DNA from 2 places in the Kitasatospora sp. NPDC049258 genome. Region 1 is predicted to be linked to the other one. Evidence: riboswitches for the same ligand, from Rfam matches in the RefSeq annotation. Region 1 holds a riboswitch; the other holds the start of a gene.
What was found. Region 1 has a riboswitch for glycine ahead of gcvP (aminomethyl-transferring glycine dehydrogenase). Riboswitches for the same ligand answer to the same signal wherever they lie in the genome.

Region 2: it holds a riboswitch for glycine, as region 1 does, so the genes downstream of both, gcvT (glycine cleavage system aminomethyltransferase GcvT) here and gcvP (aminomethyl-transferring glycine dehydrogenase) in region 1, are expected to answer to the same signal.

What each region holds. Positions count from the first base shown of each region.
Region 1 is NZ_JBFAQT010000037.1:8,273-17,659, reverse strand. Features, by position in the region: gene gcvP (aminomethyl-transferring glycine dehydrogenase) at 1-2,400, opposite strand, end outside; glycine riboswitch at 2,641-2,746, opposite strand; partial or broken gene AB0K43_RS25035 (PRC-barrel domain-containing protein) at 2,946-3,272, shown strand; gene AB0K43_RS25030 (DUF2382 domain-containing protein) at 3,390-4,136, shown strand; gene AB0K43_RS25025 (MFS transporter) at 4,336-5,814, shown strand; gene AB0K43_RS25020 (DNA polymerase IV) at 5,957-7,324, opposite strand; gene AB0K43_RS25015 (ElyC/SanA/YdcF family protein) at 7,413-8,081, opposite strand; gene AB0K43_RS25010 (MerR family transcriptional regulator) at 8,214-8,903, opposite strand; gene AB0K43_RS25005 (bifunctional nuclease family protein) at 9,158-9,387, opposite strand, start outside.
Region 2 is NZ_JBFAQT010000011.1:140,568-147,600, reverse strand. Features, by position in the region: gene AB0K43_RS12530 (ABC transporter permease) at 1-225, opposite strand, end outside; gene AB0K43_RS12525 (enhanced serine sensitivity protein SseB C-terminal domain-containing protein) at 841-1,653, opposite strand; gene AB0K43_RS12520 (enhanced serine sensitivity protein SseB) at 1,928-2,716, opposite strand; glycine riboswitch at 2,875-2,979, shown strand; gene gcvT (glycine cleavage system aminomethyltransferase GcvT) at 3,156-4,274, shown strand; gene gcvH (glycine cleavage system protein GcvH) at 4,355-4,735, shown strand; gene glyA (serine hydroxymethyltransferase) at 4,824-6,092, shown strand; gene AB0K43_RS12500 (L-serine ammonia-lyase) at 6,238-7,033, shown strand, end outside.

The DNA of each region.
Region 1 (9,387 bases):
CCGCTTGGCGATGTAGTTGGCGTTCAGCACCGCGACCTGGGTGGCGCGCTTGAGGCCCTCGCCGCCCATCAGCCGGACGTACGCCCAGGAGATCGGCAGGATCGCGGCGGAGCCCCAGGGAGCGGCCGAGATCGGGCCGACACCGGTGGCCGGGCCGGCCTCGCTCTGCAGCGGGTGGTTGGGCAGGTACGGCGCGAGGTGCGCGCGCACCGCGACCGGGCCGACGCCCGGGCCGCCGCCACCGTGCGGGATGCAGAAGGTCTTGTGCAGGTTCAGGTGCGAGACGTCCGCGCCGAACTTGCCCGGCTTGGCGAGGCCGACCAGGGCGTTCAGGTTGGCACCGTCCACGTACACCTGGCCGCCGGCCTCGTGCACCATGGCGCAGATCTGGGTGATCTCGGTCTCGTACACGCCGTGGGTGGACGGGTAGGTGACCATCAGCACCGAGAGCTGGTCGCGGTGCTGCTCGATCTTGGCCTTGAGGTCCTCGACGTCCACGTCGCCGTCGACCAGGGTCTTCACCACGACCACCCGCATGCCGGCCATCACGGCGGAGGCCGCGTTGGTGCCGTGCGCGGAGGACGGGATCAGGCAGACGTCGCGCTCGGCGTCGCCGTTGGCCAGGTGGTAGGCGCGGACCGCGAGCAGGCCGGCCAGCTCACCCTGGGAGCCGGCGTTCGGCTGGATCGAGACGGCGTCGTAGCCGGTCACCTCGACCAGCTGCTGCTCCAGCTCGCGGATCAGGCTGAGGAAGCCGCCGACCTGCTCGACCGGCGCGAACGGGTGCAGCTGGCCGAACTCGGGCCAGGTCACCGGCTCCATCTCGGTGGTGGCGTTGAGCTTCATGGTGCAGGAGCCCAGCGGGATCATGCCGCGGTCCAGCGCGTAGTCACGGTCCGACAGGCGGCGCAGGTAGCGCAGCATCGCGGTCTCCGAGCGGTGGCTGTGGAAGACCGGGTGGGTCAGGTACTCGTCCGCGCGCAGCAGCCCGGCGGGCAGCGTGTCGGCGGCCTCGGCCACCTTGACGTCCTTCAGGCCGAAGGCGGCCCAGACGGCGGCCAGGTGCTCCCGGGTGGTGGTCTCGTCGCAGGAGATCGAGACGGTGTCGGCGCCGGCCCGGAACAGGTTGATCCCGGCCTCGGCCGCGGCGGCGACCACCTCGGCGGCGCGGCCGGGGACGCGCGCGGTGACGGTGTCGAAGAACGCGCCGTGGGCGAGCTCGACGCCGCCGGCCCGCAGGCCCTCGGCCAGGGCGGCGGCGTAGCGGTGGGTGCGGCGGGCGATGTCGGCCAGGCCGTCGGGGCCGTGGTAGACCGCGTACATCGAGGCCATCACGGCGAGCAGCACCTGGGCGGTGCAGATGTTGCTGGTGGCCTTCTCGCGGCGGATGTGCTGCTCGCGGGTCTGCAGCGCCAGGCGGTAGGCCCGGTTGCCGTCCACGTCGACCGACACGCCGACCAGGCGGCCGGGCAGGTTGCGGGCGAACTGGGCGCGCACGGCCAGGTAGCCGGCGTGCGGGCCGCCGAAGCCCATCGGCACGCCGAACCGCTGCGAGGTGCCGCAGGCGATGTCGGCGCCGAGCTCGCCCGGCGACTTCAGCAGGGTCAGCGCCAGCAGGTCGGCGGCGACCGCGACGACCGCGCCGAGGCCGTGCGCCTGCTGGATCAGCGGCGCCAGGTCGCGCACCACGCCGGAGGCGCCGGGGTACTGGAGCAGCACGCCGAAGACGCCGCGCTCCGCGATCTCGGCCGGGATGCCCTCGGACAGGTCGGCGACGACCACCTCGACGCCGGTCGGGACGGCGCGGGTCTCGATCACCGCCACGGTCTGCGGCAGGGTGTCGGCGTCGATCAGGAAGACCCCGCCCTTGACCTTGGTGACCCGGCGGGCCAGCGCCATCGCCTCGGCGGCGGCGGTGCCCTCATCGAGCAGCGAGGACCCGGAGGTGTCCAGGCCGGTCAGGTCGGAGACCAGGGTCTGGAAGTTGAGCAGCGCCTCCAGCCGGCCCTGCGAGATCTCCGGCTGGTACGGGGTGTAGGCGGTGTACCAGGCCGGGTTCTCCAGCACGTTGCGCAGGATCACCGGCGGGGTGAAGGTGCCGTAGTAGCCCAGGCCGATCATCGAGGTGAACACCTGGTTGCGGGCGGCGAGGGCGCGCAGCTCGGCGAGCACCTGGGCCTCGCTGCGGCCGGCCGGCAGGCCCAGCGCGGTCAGGCTCTTGATGGCGTCCGGGACGGCGGCGTCGGACAGCTCGTCCAGGGAGCCGTAGCCCACCTGGGCCAGCATCTTCTCCTGGGCGGCGACGTCGGGGCCGATGTGGCGGGTCTCGAAGGGGCTGGCCTGCTCGAGCTCGGCGAGGGTGGCGTCGCTGCGGCGACCGTTGGTCGGCTGGGCGTTCATGGGGGTCGAAGCCTCCTGGTCGATGACCGGCTGGGGTGCGGACGCCGACCGGTCGTCACCGCCGTGGGGACAGCGGGGAACCTTGAGCGCACGAACCCGACAGGCCTCCCCCTCTGTCATCGGGACCTGAGAGCTTCGCCCGCGCGGGAGGCCCGGAGGCCACCCGCCGGCTTGCACCGTCGGTGAAGGTGGTGCCGTCGGCTCCCGCGCCGGCGGTCCTGCCTTGCTTTCCAGAGTGACCTGTCCCACACGGTACGGGTGCCTGAGAGATTCCGGGGAGGAGTTGCTCCTTCGGCGCCCTGACGCCCGGCTTCGGCGGGCTCAGGGACTCTCCCGAGCGGGCTCGGCGGTCGCCGCCCAGGGTACCAGCGAGTTTCCCGCGGATCACGGGCCAGGGGCGGCGGATCCGGCGCCGCCGTGCCCCGGACGGCGGCGCCCGGGTCGCCCACGTCCGATTGATGGCTTTTCGTGTGAAGTGGCGGGCGGCCAGCTCCTTCGACCGCCCCCTCACGGCCATTCGCAGGAGCAGTTGGACGGAGGACAGCGTGCAGACCGATATCGATCCGCGCGACCTGATCGGACACAAGGCGGTCGACCGGAACGGTGACAAGATCGGCACGGTCGACGAGGTGTACCTCGACGACGCCACCGGCGAGCCTGAGTGGGCCGCGGTGCGGACCGGGATCTTCGGCCGGGACGCCTTCGTCCCACTGACCACCAGCGAGTTCGCCGGCGACGAGTTGCGGGTCCCGTACGACAAGTCGCTGATCAAGGAGTCTCCGGACTTCGGGGTGGGCCAGCACCTCTCCCCGGCGCAGGAGCTCCAGCTCTACCGCTACTACGGCCTGGACGCGGGCGGCCCGACACCGCCGGTCCCGGCCTCCAACGGTTCGGCGGCAGCGGCGACGACCGCGGCGGCCGCGACCGTGGCGGCGGGCGACCGCAGCAAGGACCTGGACTTCGGCAAGGTCTCCTCCGGCCCGGCCACGATGGCCCCGCCCGAGTCCTCGGCGTCCTCGTCGATGACCGCCCCGCCGTCCTTCGGCTCGGCCCCGCCGACCGCCGTGCCGATGGCGGTACCGATGACGGCACCCGCCGAGGCGCCCATGGTGCACGGCAGCCCGATGGCCACGGCGCTGCACACCGCGCCGCCGAGGCCCGCGCCCGAGACCCGGATGCCGGAGGAGAAGCGGCCCGAGCAGGAGCGGCCCGCGGAGCGGCAGCCCGAGCCCGAGCGGCCGGCCGGCCCGGCGCCGAGCGCGCCGAGCGGCCCGGTGGAGGTCACCTGCCGGGAGGAGCGCCTCGACATCACCACCCAGTGGCACGTGCTGGGCACCGCCCGGCTGCGCAAGTTCGTCACGAGCGAGCCGGTGGAGCGCAAGGTGCCGGTGGTCCGCGAGCGGGTCCGGGTGGAGCGGGTCCCGGTCACCGATTCCGAGCGGGCCGCGCTGACCGAGCAGGAGATCGCCGAGGGCGTCCAGGAGGTCACCCTGCGGGAGGAGCGGCCGGTGGTGCGCAAGTACCTGGCGCCGATCGAGCGGGTGCGCCTGGTGGTGGAGCGCTACACCGAGGAGGCCGTGGTCCGCGAGGAGCTGCGGCGCGAGCAGGTGGAGATCCACGACAGCACCACCCCCGCCGCCCCGGACACCCCGCCGGCCGGTCCGGCGCAGCGGTCGGCCCCGGCCGCCGGACCGATGCCGGACACCCACCGGCCGGAGCCGCTGCGGCCGTCCTGAGCCGGCGTCACCACCCCGGGCCCGCCGCCCGATCGAGGTCCCGTCCCCGCACTCGCGGGGACGGGACCTCGGCTTTGCTGAAGCTTCACCGATCGATATTTGACATACTGAACTATTCAGCGGCATGGTTACTTCATTCGATTCACTATCTCGTGCCTGAAGCACCGCGCTTCGGGCGGCCAGAACCGGAGGAAGAACCGTGAGTGAGGCATCACAGCCCGCCATCACGGCCGACAAGCCGACCAGCGCCCGGGTGCTCCCCGCCCTCGTGCTGGCCATGCTGGCGTTCAGCGTGGTGCAGACCGCAGTCGTCCCGATCCTGCCCTCGCTGGCCAAGGAACTGAACGTCTCCGGCTCCAACATCACCTGGCTGATGACGGCCAACCTGCTCTCGGCCGCCGTCCTCACCCCGCTGCTCGGCCGGTTCGGCGACCTGCGCGGCCGCAAGCCGATGCTGCTGGTCTCGCTGGCCGGTCTGGTGGCCGGCTCCGCGCTCGCGGTCGGCACCCACTCGTTCACCTGGCTGGTCGTGGCCCGCGTCCTGCAGGGCGCCGGCGGTGGTGTGCTGCCGCTGGCCATCAGCATCGTCCGCGACGAGCTCCCCCGGGAGAAGGTCACCGGCGGCGTCGCGATGATCAGCGCCTCGATGGGCGTCGGCAGCGGCCTCGGCCTGGTCGCCACCGGCCTGCTGCTGGAGCACTGGAGCTACAAGTCCATCTTCTGGATGGGCCTGATCTTCGGCCTGATCGCGGTCGCTCTGGTCGCCCTGCGGGTGCCCAAGGACCCGGTGGTCGACAAGGAGGGCGGCGCCGACCCGCTCGGCGCGCTCACCCTGGCCGGCTGGCTCTCCGCCCTGCTGGTCGCCGTGAGCCAGGGCAACAACTGGGGCTGGACCTCCAACAAGACCCTGGGCCTGTTCGCCGTCGCGGCCGTGGTCGCGCTGGTCTGGATCATCATCGAGACCAAGGTCAGCCACCCGCTGGTGGACATGAAGATGATGTCCCTCCCCGCCGTCGCCTTCACCAACATCTCCGGCCTGCTGATCGGCTTCGGGATGTACGGCTCCTTCCTGGTCATCAGCAACTTCGCCCAGACCCCCGAGAAGCTCGCCCACTACGGCTTCACCGCGACCGTGCTGCACGCCGGCGTCATGCTGCTCCCCTCCGCGGTCGGCTCGATGATCGCCGCCCCGGTCGGCGCGCTGCTGATCGCCCGTCGCGGTCCGCGGCTGCCGCTGGTGCTCGGCGGCGTGCTCGGCGCCGTCTCGATGGCCTACCTGGCCCTGCGGCACAGCGCCGAGGGCGACATCTACACCGCCTCCGCCGTCTTCGGCCTCGGCGTCGGCCTCGCCTACGCCGCCATGCCGGCGTACATCAACGGCGCCGTCCCGGTCGAGCAGAGCGGTATCGCCAACGGCATGAACGCGGTGCTGCGCACCGTCGGTGGCGCCGTCGGCACCGCCGTGATGGGCGCCATCCTGACCGGCGACACCATCAAGGGCCTGCCGATCCCGGTGCTGCTGCCCACCCTGGACGCCTACAAGCACGCCTTCTGGACGGCCGCCGTGATGTGCCTGGTCGCCGCCGCCGTGCCGTTCGCGATCCGCAGGATCAAGCCGGCCACCGCGCCCGTCGAGGCGGCCGCCACCAGCCCCGAGCTGGCCAAGACCGACGCCTGACGAGGCGTCCTTCCTCGCGGCCGGGACGGGACGCGAGGAGACCGGGCCCCGAGGCGGTCGACGAGGGCATCGCGACCGCCCGGGCCCGGCCCGGCAGACGGCTCCGCACCTGGGACGGGTGCGGGGCCGTTGTCGTACCCGGCTACCGCAGCGGCAGTGCCCCGGAGGGCTGCAGCCGCGGATCCTCGATCGCGAAGGTGCGGACCCGGCCGGGTGGGCTGTCCGGCGTCTCGAAGCGGACCGTCACCCGCCCCACCCCGCTGCCCTGCACCCAGCCCGGCCCGTACTCCTCGTGCGTCACGTCCTGCCCGGGCCACCAGCGGCGCACGGCCGGCGGCTCCGGCTCGGCCTCGGGCTCCGGCGCGGGCCGCTCCTGCCCCTCGAGCTCCGGCTGCTGCGCCGCGGCCTCCCGGACGGCCTGGGCGAACAGATCCTCCTGGGTGTAGTCCGCCAGCTGCGAGACGCCGACCCCGAGCAGCCGGACCCCGCCGGTGGTGTCCACCTGGAGGGCGAGCCGGCGGGCGGTGGAGGCGATCACCTCCTCGTCGTCGGTCGGCCCGCGCAGCGTCTCCGACCGGGTGAGCGTGGAGAAGTCGAACCGGCGGACCTTGAGCACCACCGTGCGGCCCGAGCGCCCGGCCGCCCGCAGCCGGCGCACGCAGCGGGCCGCCAGGACGTCGACCTCGTGCATGATGCGGTCCCGGTCGGCCAGGTCGACCTCGAAGGTGTCCTCGACCGACACGGACTTGGCGTCCCGGTCGGGCACCACCGCCCGCTCGTCGATGCCTATCGACATCTGGTACACCCCGGCCCCGTGCGCCCGCCCGAGCAGCTGCACCAGCTCCTCCAGCCCGGCCGCCGCCAGGTCGGCGACCGTGCTCAGCCCCACCCGCCGCAGCGCCTGCTCGGTCGCCGGCCCGATCCCCGGCAAGGCCCGCACCGGCATCGGGCTGAGCACCGCCTGCTCGGACCCGATCTCCACCAGCACCAGGCCGTCCGGCTTGGCCCGCTCGGAGGCGATCTTGGCCATCAGCTTGGACCCGGCGGCGCCGACCGAGGCCGTCAGTCCGGTCCGCTCGAGGATGTCGGCCCGCAGGTCCTCCGCCAGGGCCAGCACCAGCCGGGCCCCCTCGGCCGGCCCGGCGGCCGCCAGCGCCGGACCGTACGGGCCCGCCTCCAGGTCCACGAACGCCTCGTCCAGGCTGAGCGGCTCGACCAGCGGCGAGCGCTCCCTCAGCAGACCCATCACGATCTCGCTGGCCCAGCGGTAGGCCTCGAACCGGCCGGTCAGGAAGGCCGCGTTCGGGCAGAGCCGGCGGGCCTGGGCCATCGGCATCGCCGAGTGCACGCCGAACTTCCGCGCCTCGTACGAAGCGGTGGACACCACCCCGCGCCCGCCCAGGCCGCCGACCACCACCGCCTTGCCGCGCAGGCTCGGCTTGGCCGCCTGCTCCACCGCGGCGAAGAAGGCGTCCATGTCGAGATGGATGATGCTCGGCACCGTACGCACCGCTCGATCATCCCGCAGGGGTCTGACATTCCGTTCGAGCGGCGGGGCCGCCCGTGCCGGGCCGCCCGCGGTCGGTGGCCGGCCGCGGTCAGTGGCCGGCCGCGTCCGCCAGTGCCCGGCCGACCCCGGCCTCGTGCGGGCCGAGGAACTGCGGGTCGGGGCGCCACCAGGCGTCCAGCAGGGCCTTCCCCGCGCCCGGCACCTCTCTCAGACCGCCGTAGTACCAGGTGACGTCGGTCGGCTCGTCGACCCCCACCGCGTACGAGTCGATCCCCGCCGCCTCGCAGAGCGCCAGCGCCCGGCGGACATGGAAGGACTGACTGACCAGCACCGCCCGGTCGACCCCGAAGACCTGACGGGCCCGGGCGCAGGAGTCCCAGGTGTCGAAGCCCGCGTAGTCGCCGACCACCCGGATCTCCGGCACCCCGCGCTGGATCAGGTAGTGCCGCATCGCGTCCGGCTCGTCGTAGTCGGTGCTGCCGTTGTCGCCGGTCACCAGGATCGCCTGCACCTTGTGCTGCTGATAGAGCGCCAGCGCCGCGTCCAGGCGGTGCGCCAGGTAGGGCGAGGGCTCACCGTCGAACAGGCCCGCGCCGAAGACCACCGCGACCGGGGCGTCGGGCGCGCTGCGCACCGTACCGACCCGGTCGCTCTCGGCCAGCCAGAGCCAGCCGCTCGGAGCGAGCGCCAGGCAGGTCAGCAGCACCGCACCCTGGTACCAGCGGCGCTGCCCGCGCCGGCTGCCGAACCCCGGCATCCGACGCCCCCGAAGAATCCGGCGTGCCATCACCACTCCCCCGCCCTCGACCGACCCACCTGCCCCGACCCACCTGCCCCGACGCAGCGAAAGGCCCGGACGGTTCCCCGTCCGGGCCCTGGTCGCTGCGGGCTAGCCCGCGCGGTTGCGGCGCTGCGCCAGCTCGTCGGCCGGGTCGTGGCCCACCAGGGTCTCGCCGGTGTCGGTGCGCTCCCCGTGCAGCCGGCCCAGGACCGTCTCCAGCTCCTTGCCGACGGCGCCGACCGCGATGCCGAACATGCCCTGCCCACCGCCCAGCAGGTCGACCACCTGCTGCGGGGAGGTGCACTCGTAGACCGTCGCGCCGTCGCACATCAGGGTCAGCCCGGCGAAGTCGGCCGGCTCCGCGGACTGCAGGTGGCTCACCGCCACCCGGATGTTCTGCAGCGAGACCCCGGCGTCCAGCAGCCGCTTGACGATCTTGAGCAGCAGGATGTCGCGGAAGCTGTACAGCCGCTGGGCGCCGGCCGGGTACGCCGAGCGGACGCTCGGCTCCAGCAGCCCGGTACGGGCCCAGTAGTCCAGCTGCCGGTAGGTGATCCCGGCGGCCGCGCAGGCCGTCGGGCCGCGGTAGCCGAGCAGCGCCGAGGTGGGGGCGAGCCGCTCGATCGCGGGCTGGCCGGCCTGGACCGCGGGAAACCGCCCGACCCTGGGCAGCTCCGGCTCCCAGGTCTCGACCGCCGCCTCGGCACCCCACGGGGGCGCCGGCAGACTGCGACCGCTGCGCGGGAGGTGCACGGCGCACAGGCCCCCGGCAGCCAGGTCATCGCCGGTGCCGCTCATGCCAACCTCCGTCCACTGCTGCTGCGGGCCCTGGGGCCCCGGGTGGCCCAACCAACCGGAGCCATCCCTGACGGTAAGCAGTCGCCAGTGACGCGTCAACGATCGCCACGCCGAGGCTCACCGCCGATGTCACTCCACCGAGTGGTTTTCTCCGGCCTCGGAGTGGGAACGTGCAGACACTTCGCCCATCACGACTTGCGGACACCACCGGCCGAGGATAAAGAACCCGTCAACTGCCGGGCCGGGCGCCGGGGCTACTGCTGGCCGCCGAAGTCCTCCGGCGAGACCTGATCCAGGAACTCGCGGAACTTCTCGACCTCGTCCTCCTGCTCGTCGGGGATCGAGATGCCGGCCTCGGCCAGCACCTCCTCGCTCCCGTAGATCGGCGTACCGGTGCGCAGCGCCAGCGCTATCGCGTCGGACGGCCGGGCGCTCACCTCCACCCCGCCGGCGAAGACCAGTTCGGCGTAGAAGACGCCCTCGC
Region 2 (7,033 bases), on a different contig from region 1:
CTCGTCGACCGGGTGGCCGAACATCGCGGTGAGGACCGGGGCGAAGAGTGCCACCAGGATCAGCAGGATCACCACGACGCCGCCGGTCAGGGCGACCTTGTCACGCTTCAGTCGGTCCCAGGCGATCCGGCCGGGAGACCGTCCTTCGATCTTCTTGGACGGGCCGGCGACCGCGGCGGGCGTCGCCTCGGCCTCGGTACCGGTGGTCTCGGTGGGTGTGCTCATGAGTCAGTTCGTTCCCCTCGCCGACGGTGGCCGGCCCACGGTGTCGCGCCCCCGGCCGGGCCCGGGCCCGGTCCGGGCCTGGCCCCGGGTGGCCCGGGATCGTGACAGGTGCGTGTGCAGAGCGGTGCGGTGGTACCGAAAACCGTTGCGGCGGTGCAGAGTTCGTTTTCAGGGGGAGCCGACCGCTGACTCGGCGTGGGGGTCGGGTCAGTGGAGGCTGGACTTCAGGGATGGTGCTGAGTGGTGCGGGCGGTGCAGATGTGCGCGGTGCGGTCCGGGCGGAATGCTCATCGCACGGACCTGTGACTTTCGGCTGGCGCGCTCGCCTTCGTGGGGCTCGTTCACGCGCTCTGCATTGCGCAGAACTCTGTGTCATTCGGACAGCTTTGCGCCAGACCTCACAAGGGAAGGATGCCCAACCGTGATCTGCCTGCATGCACGACTGTTTCCGCCGCATATCGCTCTTCACACAGGTGTTACTCGCCTGTCAAGACGCATGCTGACGGAAGGTCGCCAATGGCGGAGAACTGCCAGGTGGTCGCCGCCACGGCAGGCCGGAGCACCCGCCCGGGAAAAACCCGTCGGGTGCTCAGGGAAATGGTGTACGAACCTGTTTCAGCGGCCGGGGTAACCGGGCCACGGCTGCTGCTGCCAGCCCGCCACGGACTGCCCGTGCTGCGGCGGCGGATAGCCGTACCCCGGATACGGCGGGGGCGCGGCCTGCGAGTGGCCGTAGTGGCCCTCGCGGTCGAAGATCGGCCGCCCGTTGGCCAGCAGCCACATCGCGACCGGGTCGAACTCGTCGGCCAGCATCACCGTGGACACCGCCGTGCCGTCCGGCACGTGCGCGACCGCGCGCTGGACCAGCGCCCGGGCCGCCTCCACCGCGGGCGGCGAGGTGTCGTACAGGTCGAGGCCGATCGCCAGGTAGGGCTCGCCCAGCGCCGGGCGGACCCAGACCTGCCGCAGCGAGCGCAGCGGGCGGACCTCGGCCGCCTGCCGGACCAGCACCTCGTAGAACTGCGGCGCCTGCAGCTGCGGCTCGCTCAGCCGGAGCGGACCGGCCGGCAGCCGGTCCAGGCCGACCGCGATCCGGCGCAGGTCCGCCCAGGGCACGCCGACCCCGCCGCCGGGCACGTGCGGATCCAGCCACAGGCCCCAGCGGGTGCGGTAGAGCGCGGCCGCGATCTCCAGCCCGGAGATCACCTCGTGGCCGCGGGCCCAGCCGCTGGCGGTGAGCTGCCCGGGAGACGTGACGGCCGGCGCGTAGCCGTGGCCGCCGATGTCCATGTTCCCGTACTGGGCGTCCGGGCTGCCGGGCTGCCCGTGCCAGAGCAGCATCCAGACCTGGCCCTCGGCGAGCGCGCGCAGCAGTGCCTCGTACGCCTCGTACCGCTCGGGCGCGACCTGGCCCAGGGCGCGCTCGATCGCGCCCGGGTCACCACCGGGACGCGCCGCGGCAGCCGGGCCCCACTGGCCCGGCGCGCCGCCGCCTGCCGCTCCCGCGCTCACGCGCCCACCTCGCTCTCGCCCGTCCCGTCGCCTCCGCGCCCCCGCCGCGCGGGGCTGTCGGCAGCAACCCTATTGGGCCGGGCCGACAGCCGTCATACCGCCATCCCCTACCGGGGGGTTCGTCCTTGGGGCGGCCGCACCGCCGCGGGCCCGCGGCGCCCGGCCCACTGCGGCCCGGCCTCGGACCGCTTCAGCCCCGGACGTAGAACGGCCGGACCCGGGCCAGCAGCCAGTCGACCACCGGGTCGGCGGCCAGGTCGAGCAGCACCAGGTGGACGCCCCAGGCCGGAGCGGCGGTTCCGAGCGCGCGGCCGAGCGCCTCGCCCACCCGGGCCGGGTCGGCCGGCAGCCCCGGGTCGAGCTGGATGCCCAGGTAGAGCAGCGTGGCCTCGCCCTCCACCTTGGCCAGTGCCCGACGGGCCGTCAACACTTCCGGCAGCAACGAGAGTTCCGCACCGGCGGCGGCCAGGAAGGCGTACGGCTCCTGGTGCGGCTCGGGCTCCTTGAGGGCCACCCGGGCGCCCTCCTGGACGGCCTCGCCGCGCTCCCCCTGCGGGCCGCGGCGCAGCTCGCCCACCCCCTCCGGCGGCACCGGGATGCCCACCGGCGCCTCGGGGTTGACCGCGATCCCGATCCCCAGCGGCAGCCCGCGGGCGAACTCCCACATCGGGGCGATCGCGAAGGCCATCCCCGGCGCCTGGCGCAGGAACTCCTCCTGCGAGGAGAACACCGGCACGTACGGGGCGCCGGCCAGCTCGATGGTGGGCAGGTCGAGCGACTCGCCCTGCCGGTCGGCGCCGGCCGGCAGCGGGATCCAGACCTGGCTGCGGGCCAGCACCTCGATCACCCGGGGTGTGGCGCCCGGATCGCCCAGGGCCGCGGTGAGCACCTGTTCCAGCTCGTTGACCGGCCAGCTCCCGCCCTCGGGAGCCGAGCCCGGCTCCGTCCAAGGCTGTGCCTCGCCCGCCGGGTACCCCATCCGCTTCTGCCCCTTCCAGCTTGGCCGGGCGAGCCACGCGCCGCGCGGCCCGTGCGCCGGCCGAAGAACCGTCCCGCAGAGCGTATCGCCCGGCCCCCCTCCCCCCGGGCCGCCCGGGCATGCCATGATGGCCCCGATCGAACTTCATACTGGCCGCTCGAACCCGCGCGGGAGAGTCCGGATTGCCTTCTGAAGGCTGGGCCGGCGCCGAAGGAGCAAGTCCTCCCCGGAATCTCTCAGGCCACCCATACCGCCCGGGCTAGGCACATCTGGAAAGTGGACACGGCCGCGCCGTGCGCCCACCCACGGTGCAAGCCGCCATTCTTATGTGCGGTGAAGCTCTCAGGTTGTGACGACAGACGGGGAGACTCCGCCCCCGCATGCCCGCGTCCAGACGCGGGTGCGCTCCTGTCAGTGCCAGCCGAGGAGTCCCGCCCCCATGTCCCTGCGCCACACCGCACTCGACGCCCTGCACCGCTCGCTCGGCGCCACCATGACCGACTTCGCCGGCTGGGACATGCCGCTGCGCTACGGCTCGGAGCGCGAGGAGCACCTCGCGGTCCGGACCAGGGCCGGCCTGTTCGACCTCTCGCACATGGGCGAGATCACCGTCACCGGCCCGCAGGCCGGTGAGCTGCTGGACCACGCACTGGTCGGCTTCATCTCGGCGCTCGGCGTGCTGCGCGCCCGCTACACCATGATCTGCCGCGAGGACGGCGGCATCCTGGACGACCTGATCGTCTACCGCACCGGCGAGACCGAGTACATGGTGGTCGCCAACGCCTCCAACGCCCAGGTGGTGCTGGACGCGCTGACCGAGCGGGCCGAGGGCTTCGACGCGGTGGTCCGCGACGACCGCGACGCCTACGCGCTGCTGGCCGTCCAGGGCCCCGAGGCGAACGGCATCCTGGCCTCGGTGACCGACGCCGACCTGCCGGGTCTGAAGTACTACGCGCTGCTGCCCGCCACGGTGGCCGGCCGGCAGGTCTGGCTGGCCCGCACCGGCTACACCGGCGAGGACGGCTTCGAGATCTTCTCCGCCCCCGCCGACGCCGAGCACCTGTGGCAGGCGCTGACCGAGGCCGGCGCCGACAAGGGCCTGGTCCCGTGCGGCCTGTCCTGCCGCGACACGCTGCGCCTGGAGGCCGGCATGCCGCTGTACGGGCACGAGCTCTCCACCGACCTGACCCCGTTCGACGCGGGGCTGGGCCGGGTGGTCCGCTTCGACAAGACCACCAACGACGGCGAGTTCGTCGGCCGCAAGGCGCTGGAGCAGGCCGCCGCGGCGGCCGGGACCAACCCGCCGCAGGTGCTGGTCGGCCTGGTCTCCGAGGGCAAGCGCGTCCCGCGCGCCGAGTACGCGGTGGTCTCCGCCGACGGCACCCCGATCGGCCGGATCACCTCCGGCTCCCCCTCGCCCACCCTGGGCAAGCCGATCGCCATCGCGTACGTGGACGCGGCGCACGCCGCCCCCGGCACCGCGGTCGCGGTCGACGTGCGCGGCAAGCACGAGCCGGTCGAGGTCGTCGCGCTGCCGTTCTACAAGCGCGCCCGCTGAGGCGTCCGTACGAACCCCTGGTCCGGTCCGCTCAGCGGACGGCTTCGCCCTACCCTCTTGCGATCCTGGAGAATGACCTCATGAGCAACCCCACGCACCTGCAGTACACCAAGGAGCACGAGTGGCTGACCGCGGCTGACGCGGACGGCGTCTCCACCGTCGGCATCACCAAGCACGCCGCCGACGCGCTCGGCGACATCGTGTACGTCCAGCTCCCGGAGGTCGGGGAGAGCGTCACCGCCGGCGAGACCTGTGGTGAGCTCGAGTCCACCAAGTCGGTCAGCGACCTGTACTCGCCGGCCACCGGCGAGATCGTCGAGATCAACCAGGCCGTCATCGACGACCCGGCGCTGGTCAACGGCGAGCCCTTCGAGGGTGCCTGGCTGTTCAAGCTCAAGGTCGAGGCGACCGACGAGCTGCTCGACGCCGAGGCCTACACCGCCTTCACCACCGGCGGCTGAACCACCGCGTGAAAGGGGGCCGGCCGCAGCGCGGCGGACGGCCCCTTCCCCTCAGGTAACCCGCCCAGCCCCACGGGAAGACCCACTCATGACGGTTCTCAACCAGTCCCTGCACGCACTCGACCCGGAGATCGCGACCGCGGTCGACGCCGAGCTGCACCGCCAGCAGACCACCCTCGAAATGATCGCCTCCGAGAACTTCGCCCCCGTGGCGGTCATGGAGGCCCAGGGTTCGGTCCTGACCAACAAGTACGCCGAGGGCTACCCCGGCAAGCGTTACTACGGCGGCTGCGAGCACGTCGACGTGGTGGAGCAGATCGCGATCGACCGGATCAAGGAGCTGTTCGGCGCCGAGCACGCCAACGTGCAGCCGCACTCCGGCGCGCAGGCCAACGCCGCCGCGATGTTCGCGCTGATCCAGCCGGGTGACACCATCCTGGGCCTGAGCCTGGCCCACGGCGGCCACCTCACCCACGGCATGAAGATCAACTTCTCCGGCAAGCTCTACAACGTGGCCGCGTACCACGTCGACGAGAAGACCGGCCTGGTGGACATGGTCGAGGTCGAGCGCCTGGCCAAGGAGCACCAGCCCAAGCTGATCATCGCCGGCTGGTCCGCCTACCCGCGCCAGCTGGACTTCGCCGAGTTCCGCCGGATCGCGGACGAGGTCGGCGCCCTGCTGATGGTCGACATGGCGCACTTCGCCGGTCTGGTCGCCGCGGGCCTGCACCCGTCCCCGGTGCCGTACGCGGACGTGGTCACCACCACCACCCACAAGACCCTGGGCGGCCCGCGCGGTGGCGTGATCCTCTCCAAGGCCGAGTGGGCCAAGAAGATCAACTCCGCGGTCTTCCCCGGCCAGCAGGGCGGCCCGCTGGAGCACGTGATCGCCGCCAAGGCGGTCTCCTTCAAGGTCGCCGCCTCGGAGGAGTTCAAGGAGCGCCAGCAGCGCACCCTGGAAGGCGCCAAGATCCTCGCCGAGCGCCTGCTGCAGGCCGACGCGACCGGCGCCGGCGTCTCGGTGCTCTCCGGCGGCACCGACGTGCACCTGGTCCTGGTGGACCTGCGGCACAGCGAGCTGGACGGCCAGCAGGCCGAGGACCGCCTGCACGAGGTCGGCATCACGGTCAACCGCAACGCCGTCCCGAACGACCCGCGGCCGCCGATGGTCACCTCCGGCCTGCGGATCGGCACCCCGGCCCTGGCCACCCGCGGCTTCCAGGCGGAGGACTTCCGCGAGGTCGCCGACATCATCGCCGAGGCGCTGCTGCCCGCCTTCGACGAGGCCAAGGCCACCGCGCTGAAGGCCCGCGTCACCGCGCTGGCCGAGAAGTACCCGCTCTACCCGAACCTGTAGTTCACCCCGGGGTACGGCGGGCGACCCCCGCCGTACCTCCCGGTTCTCCGGGGCACCGCGCACACTGGAACGTGGTCGCGGTGCCCCGCGCCGTGTCCGCACGCCCCCCAGCACGTCTCCACGAGACCAGACAAGGACGTCCCCCGTGGCCATCAGCGTCTTCGACCTCTTCTCCATCGGCATCGGCCCGTCCAGCTCGCACACCGTCGGCCCGATGCGGGCGGCCCGGATGTTCGCCCGCCGCCTGAAGTCCGAGGGGATGCTGGCCCAGGTCACCACCGTTCGGGCCGAGCTGTTCGGCTCGCTCGGCGCGACCGGCCACGGCCACGGCACCCCGAAGGCCGTCCTGCTCGGTCTGGAGGGCAACTCGCCGCGGACCGTCGACGTCGACCAGGCCGACCTGGACGTGGACCGGATCAAGGCCGACAAGCGGCTGCGTCTGCTGGGCATGCACGAGATCGCCTTCGACGCCGACACCCAGCTGGTCCTGCACCGCCGCAAGTCGCTGCCCTACCACGCCAACGGCATGACCCTCTGGGCCTTCGACGCCGAGGGCGCCACGGTGCTGGAGAAGACCTACTACTCCGTCGGCGGCGGCTTCGTGGTCGACGAGGACGCGATCGGCGCCGACCGGGTGGTGCCGGACGACACCGTGCTGCGCTACCCGTTCCGCACCGGCGAGGAGCTGCTGCGGCTCACCCGGGAGACCGGGCTGTCGATCTCCGGCCTGATGCTGGAGAACGAGAAGGCCTGGCGGACCGAGGCCGAGATCCGCACCGGGCTGCTGGAGATCTGGGGCGTGATGCGCGAGTGCGTCAGCGCCGGCATGTCCCGCGAGGGCATCCTGCCCGGCGGCCTCAAGGTCCGCCGCCGCGCTGCCTCCGGCGCCCGGGCGCTGCGCGCCGAGGGCATCGGCCCGGCCAACGCGATGGAGTGGGTCA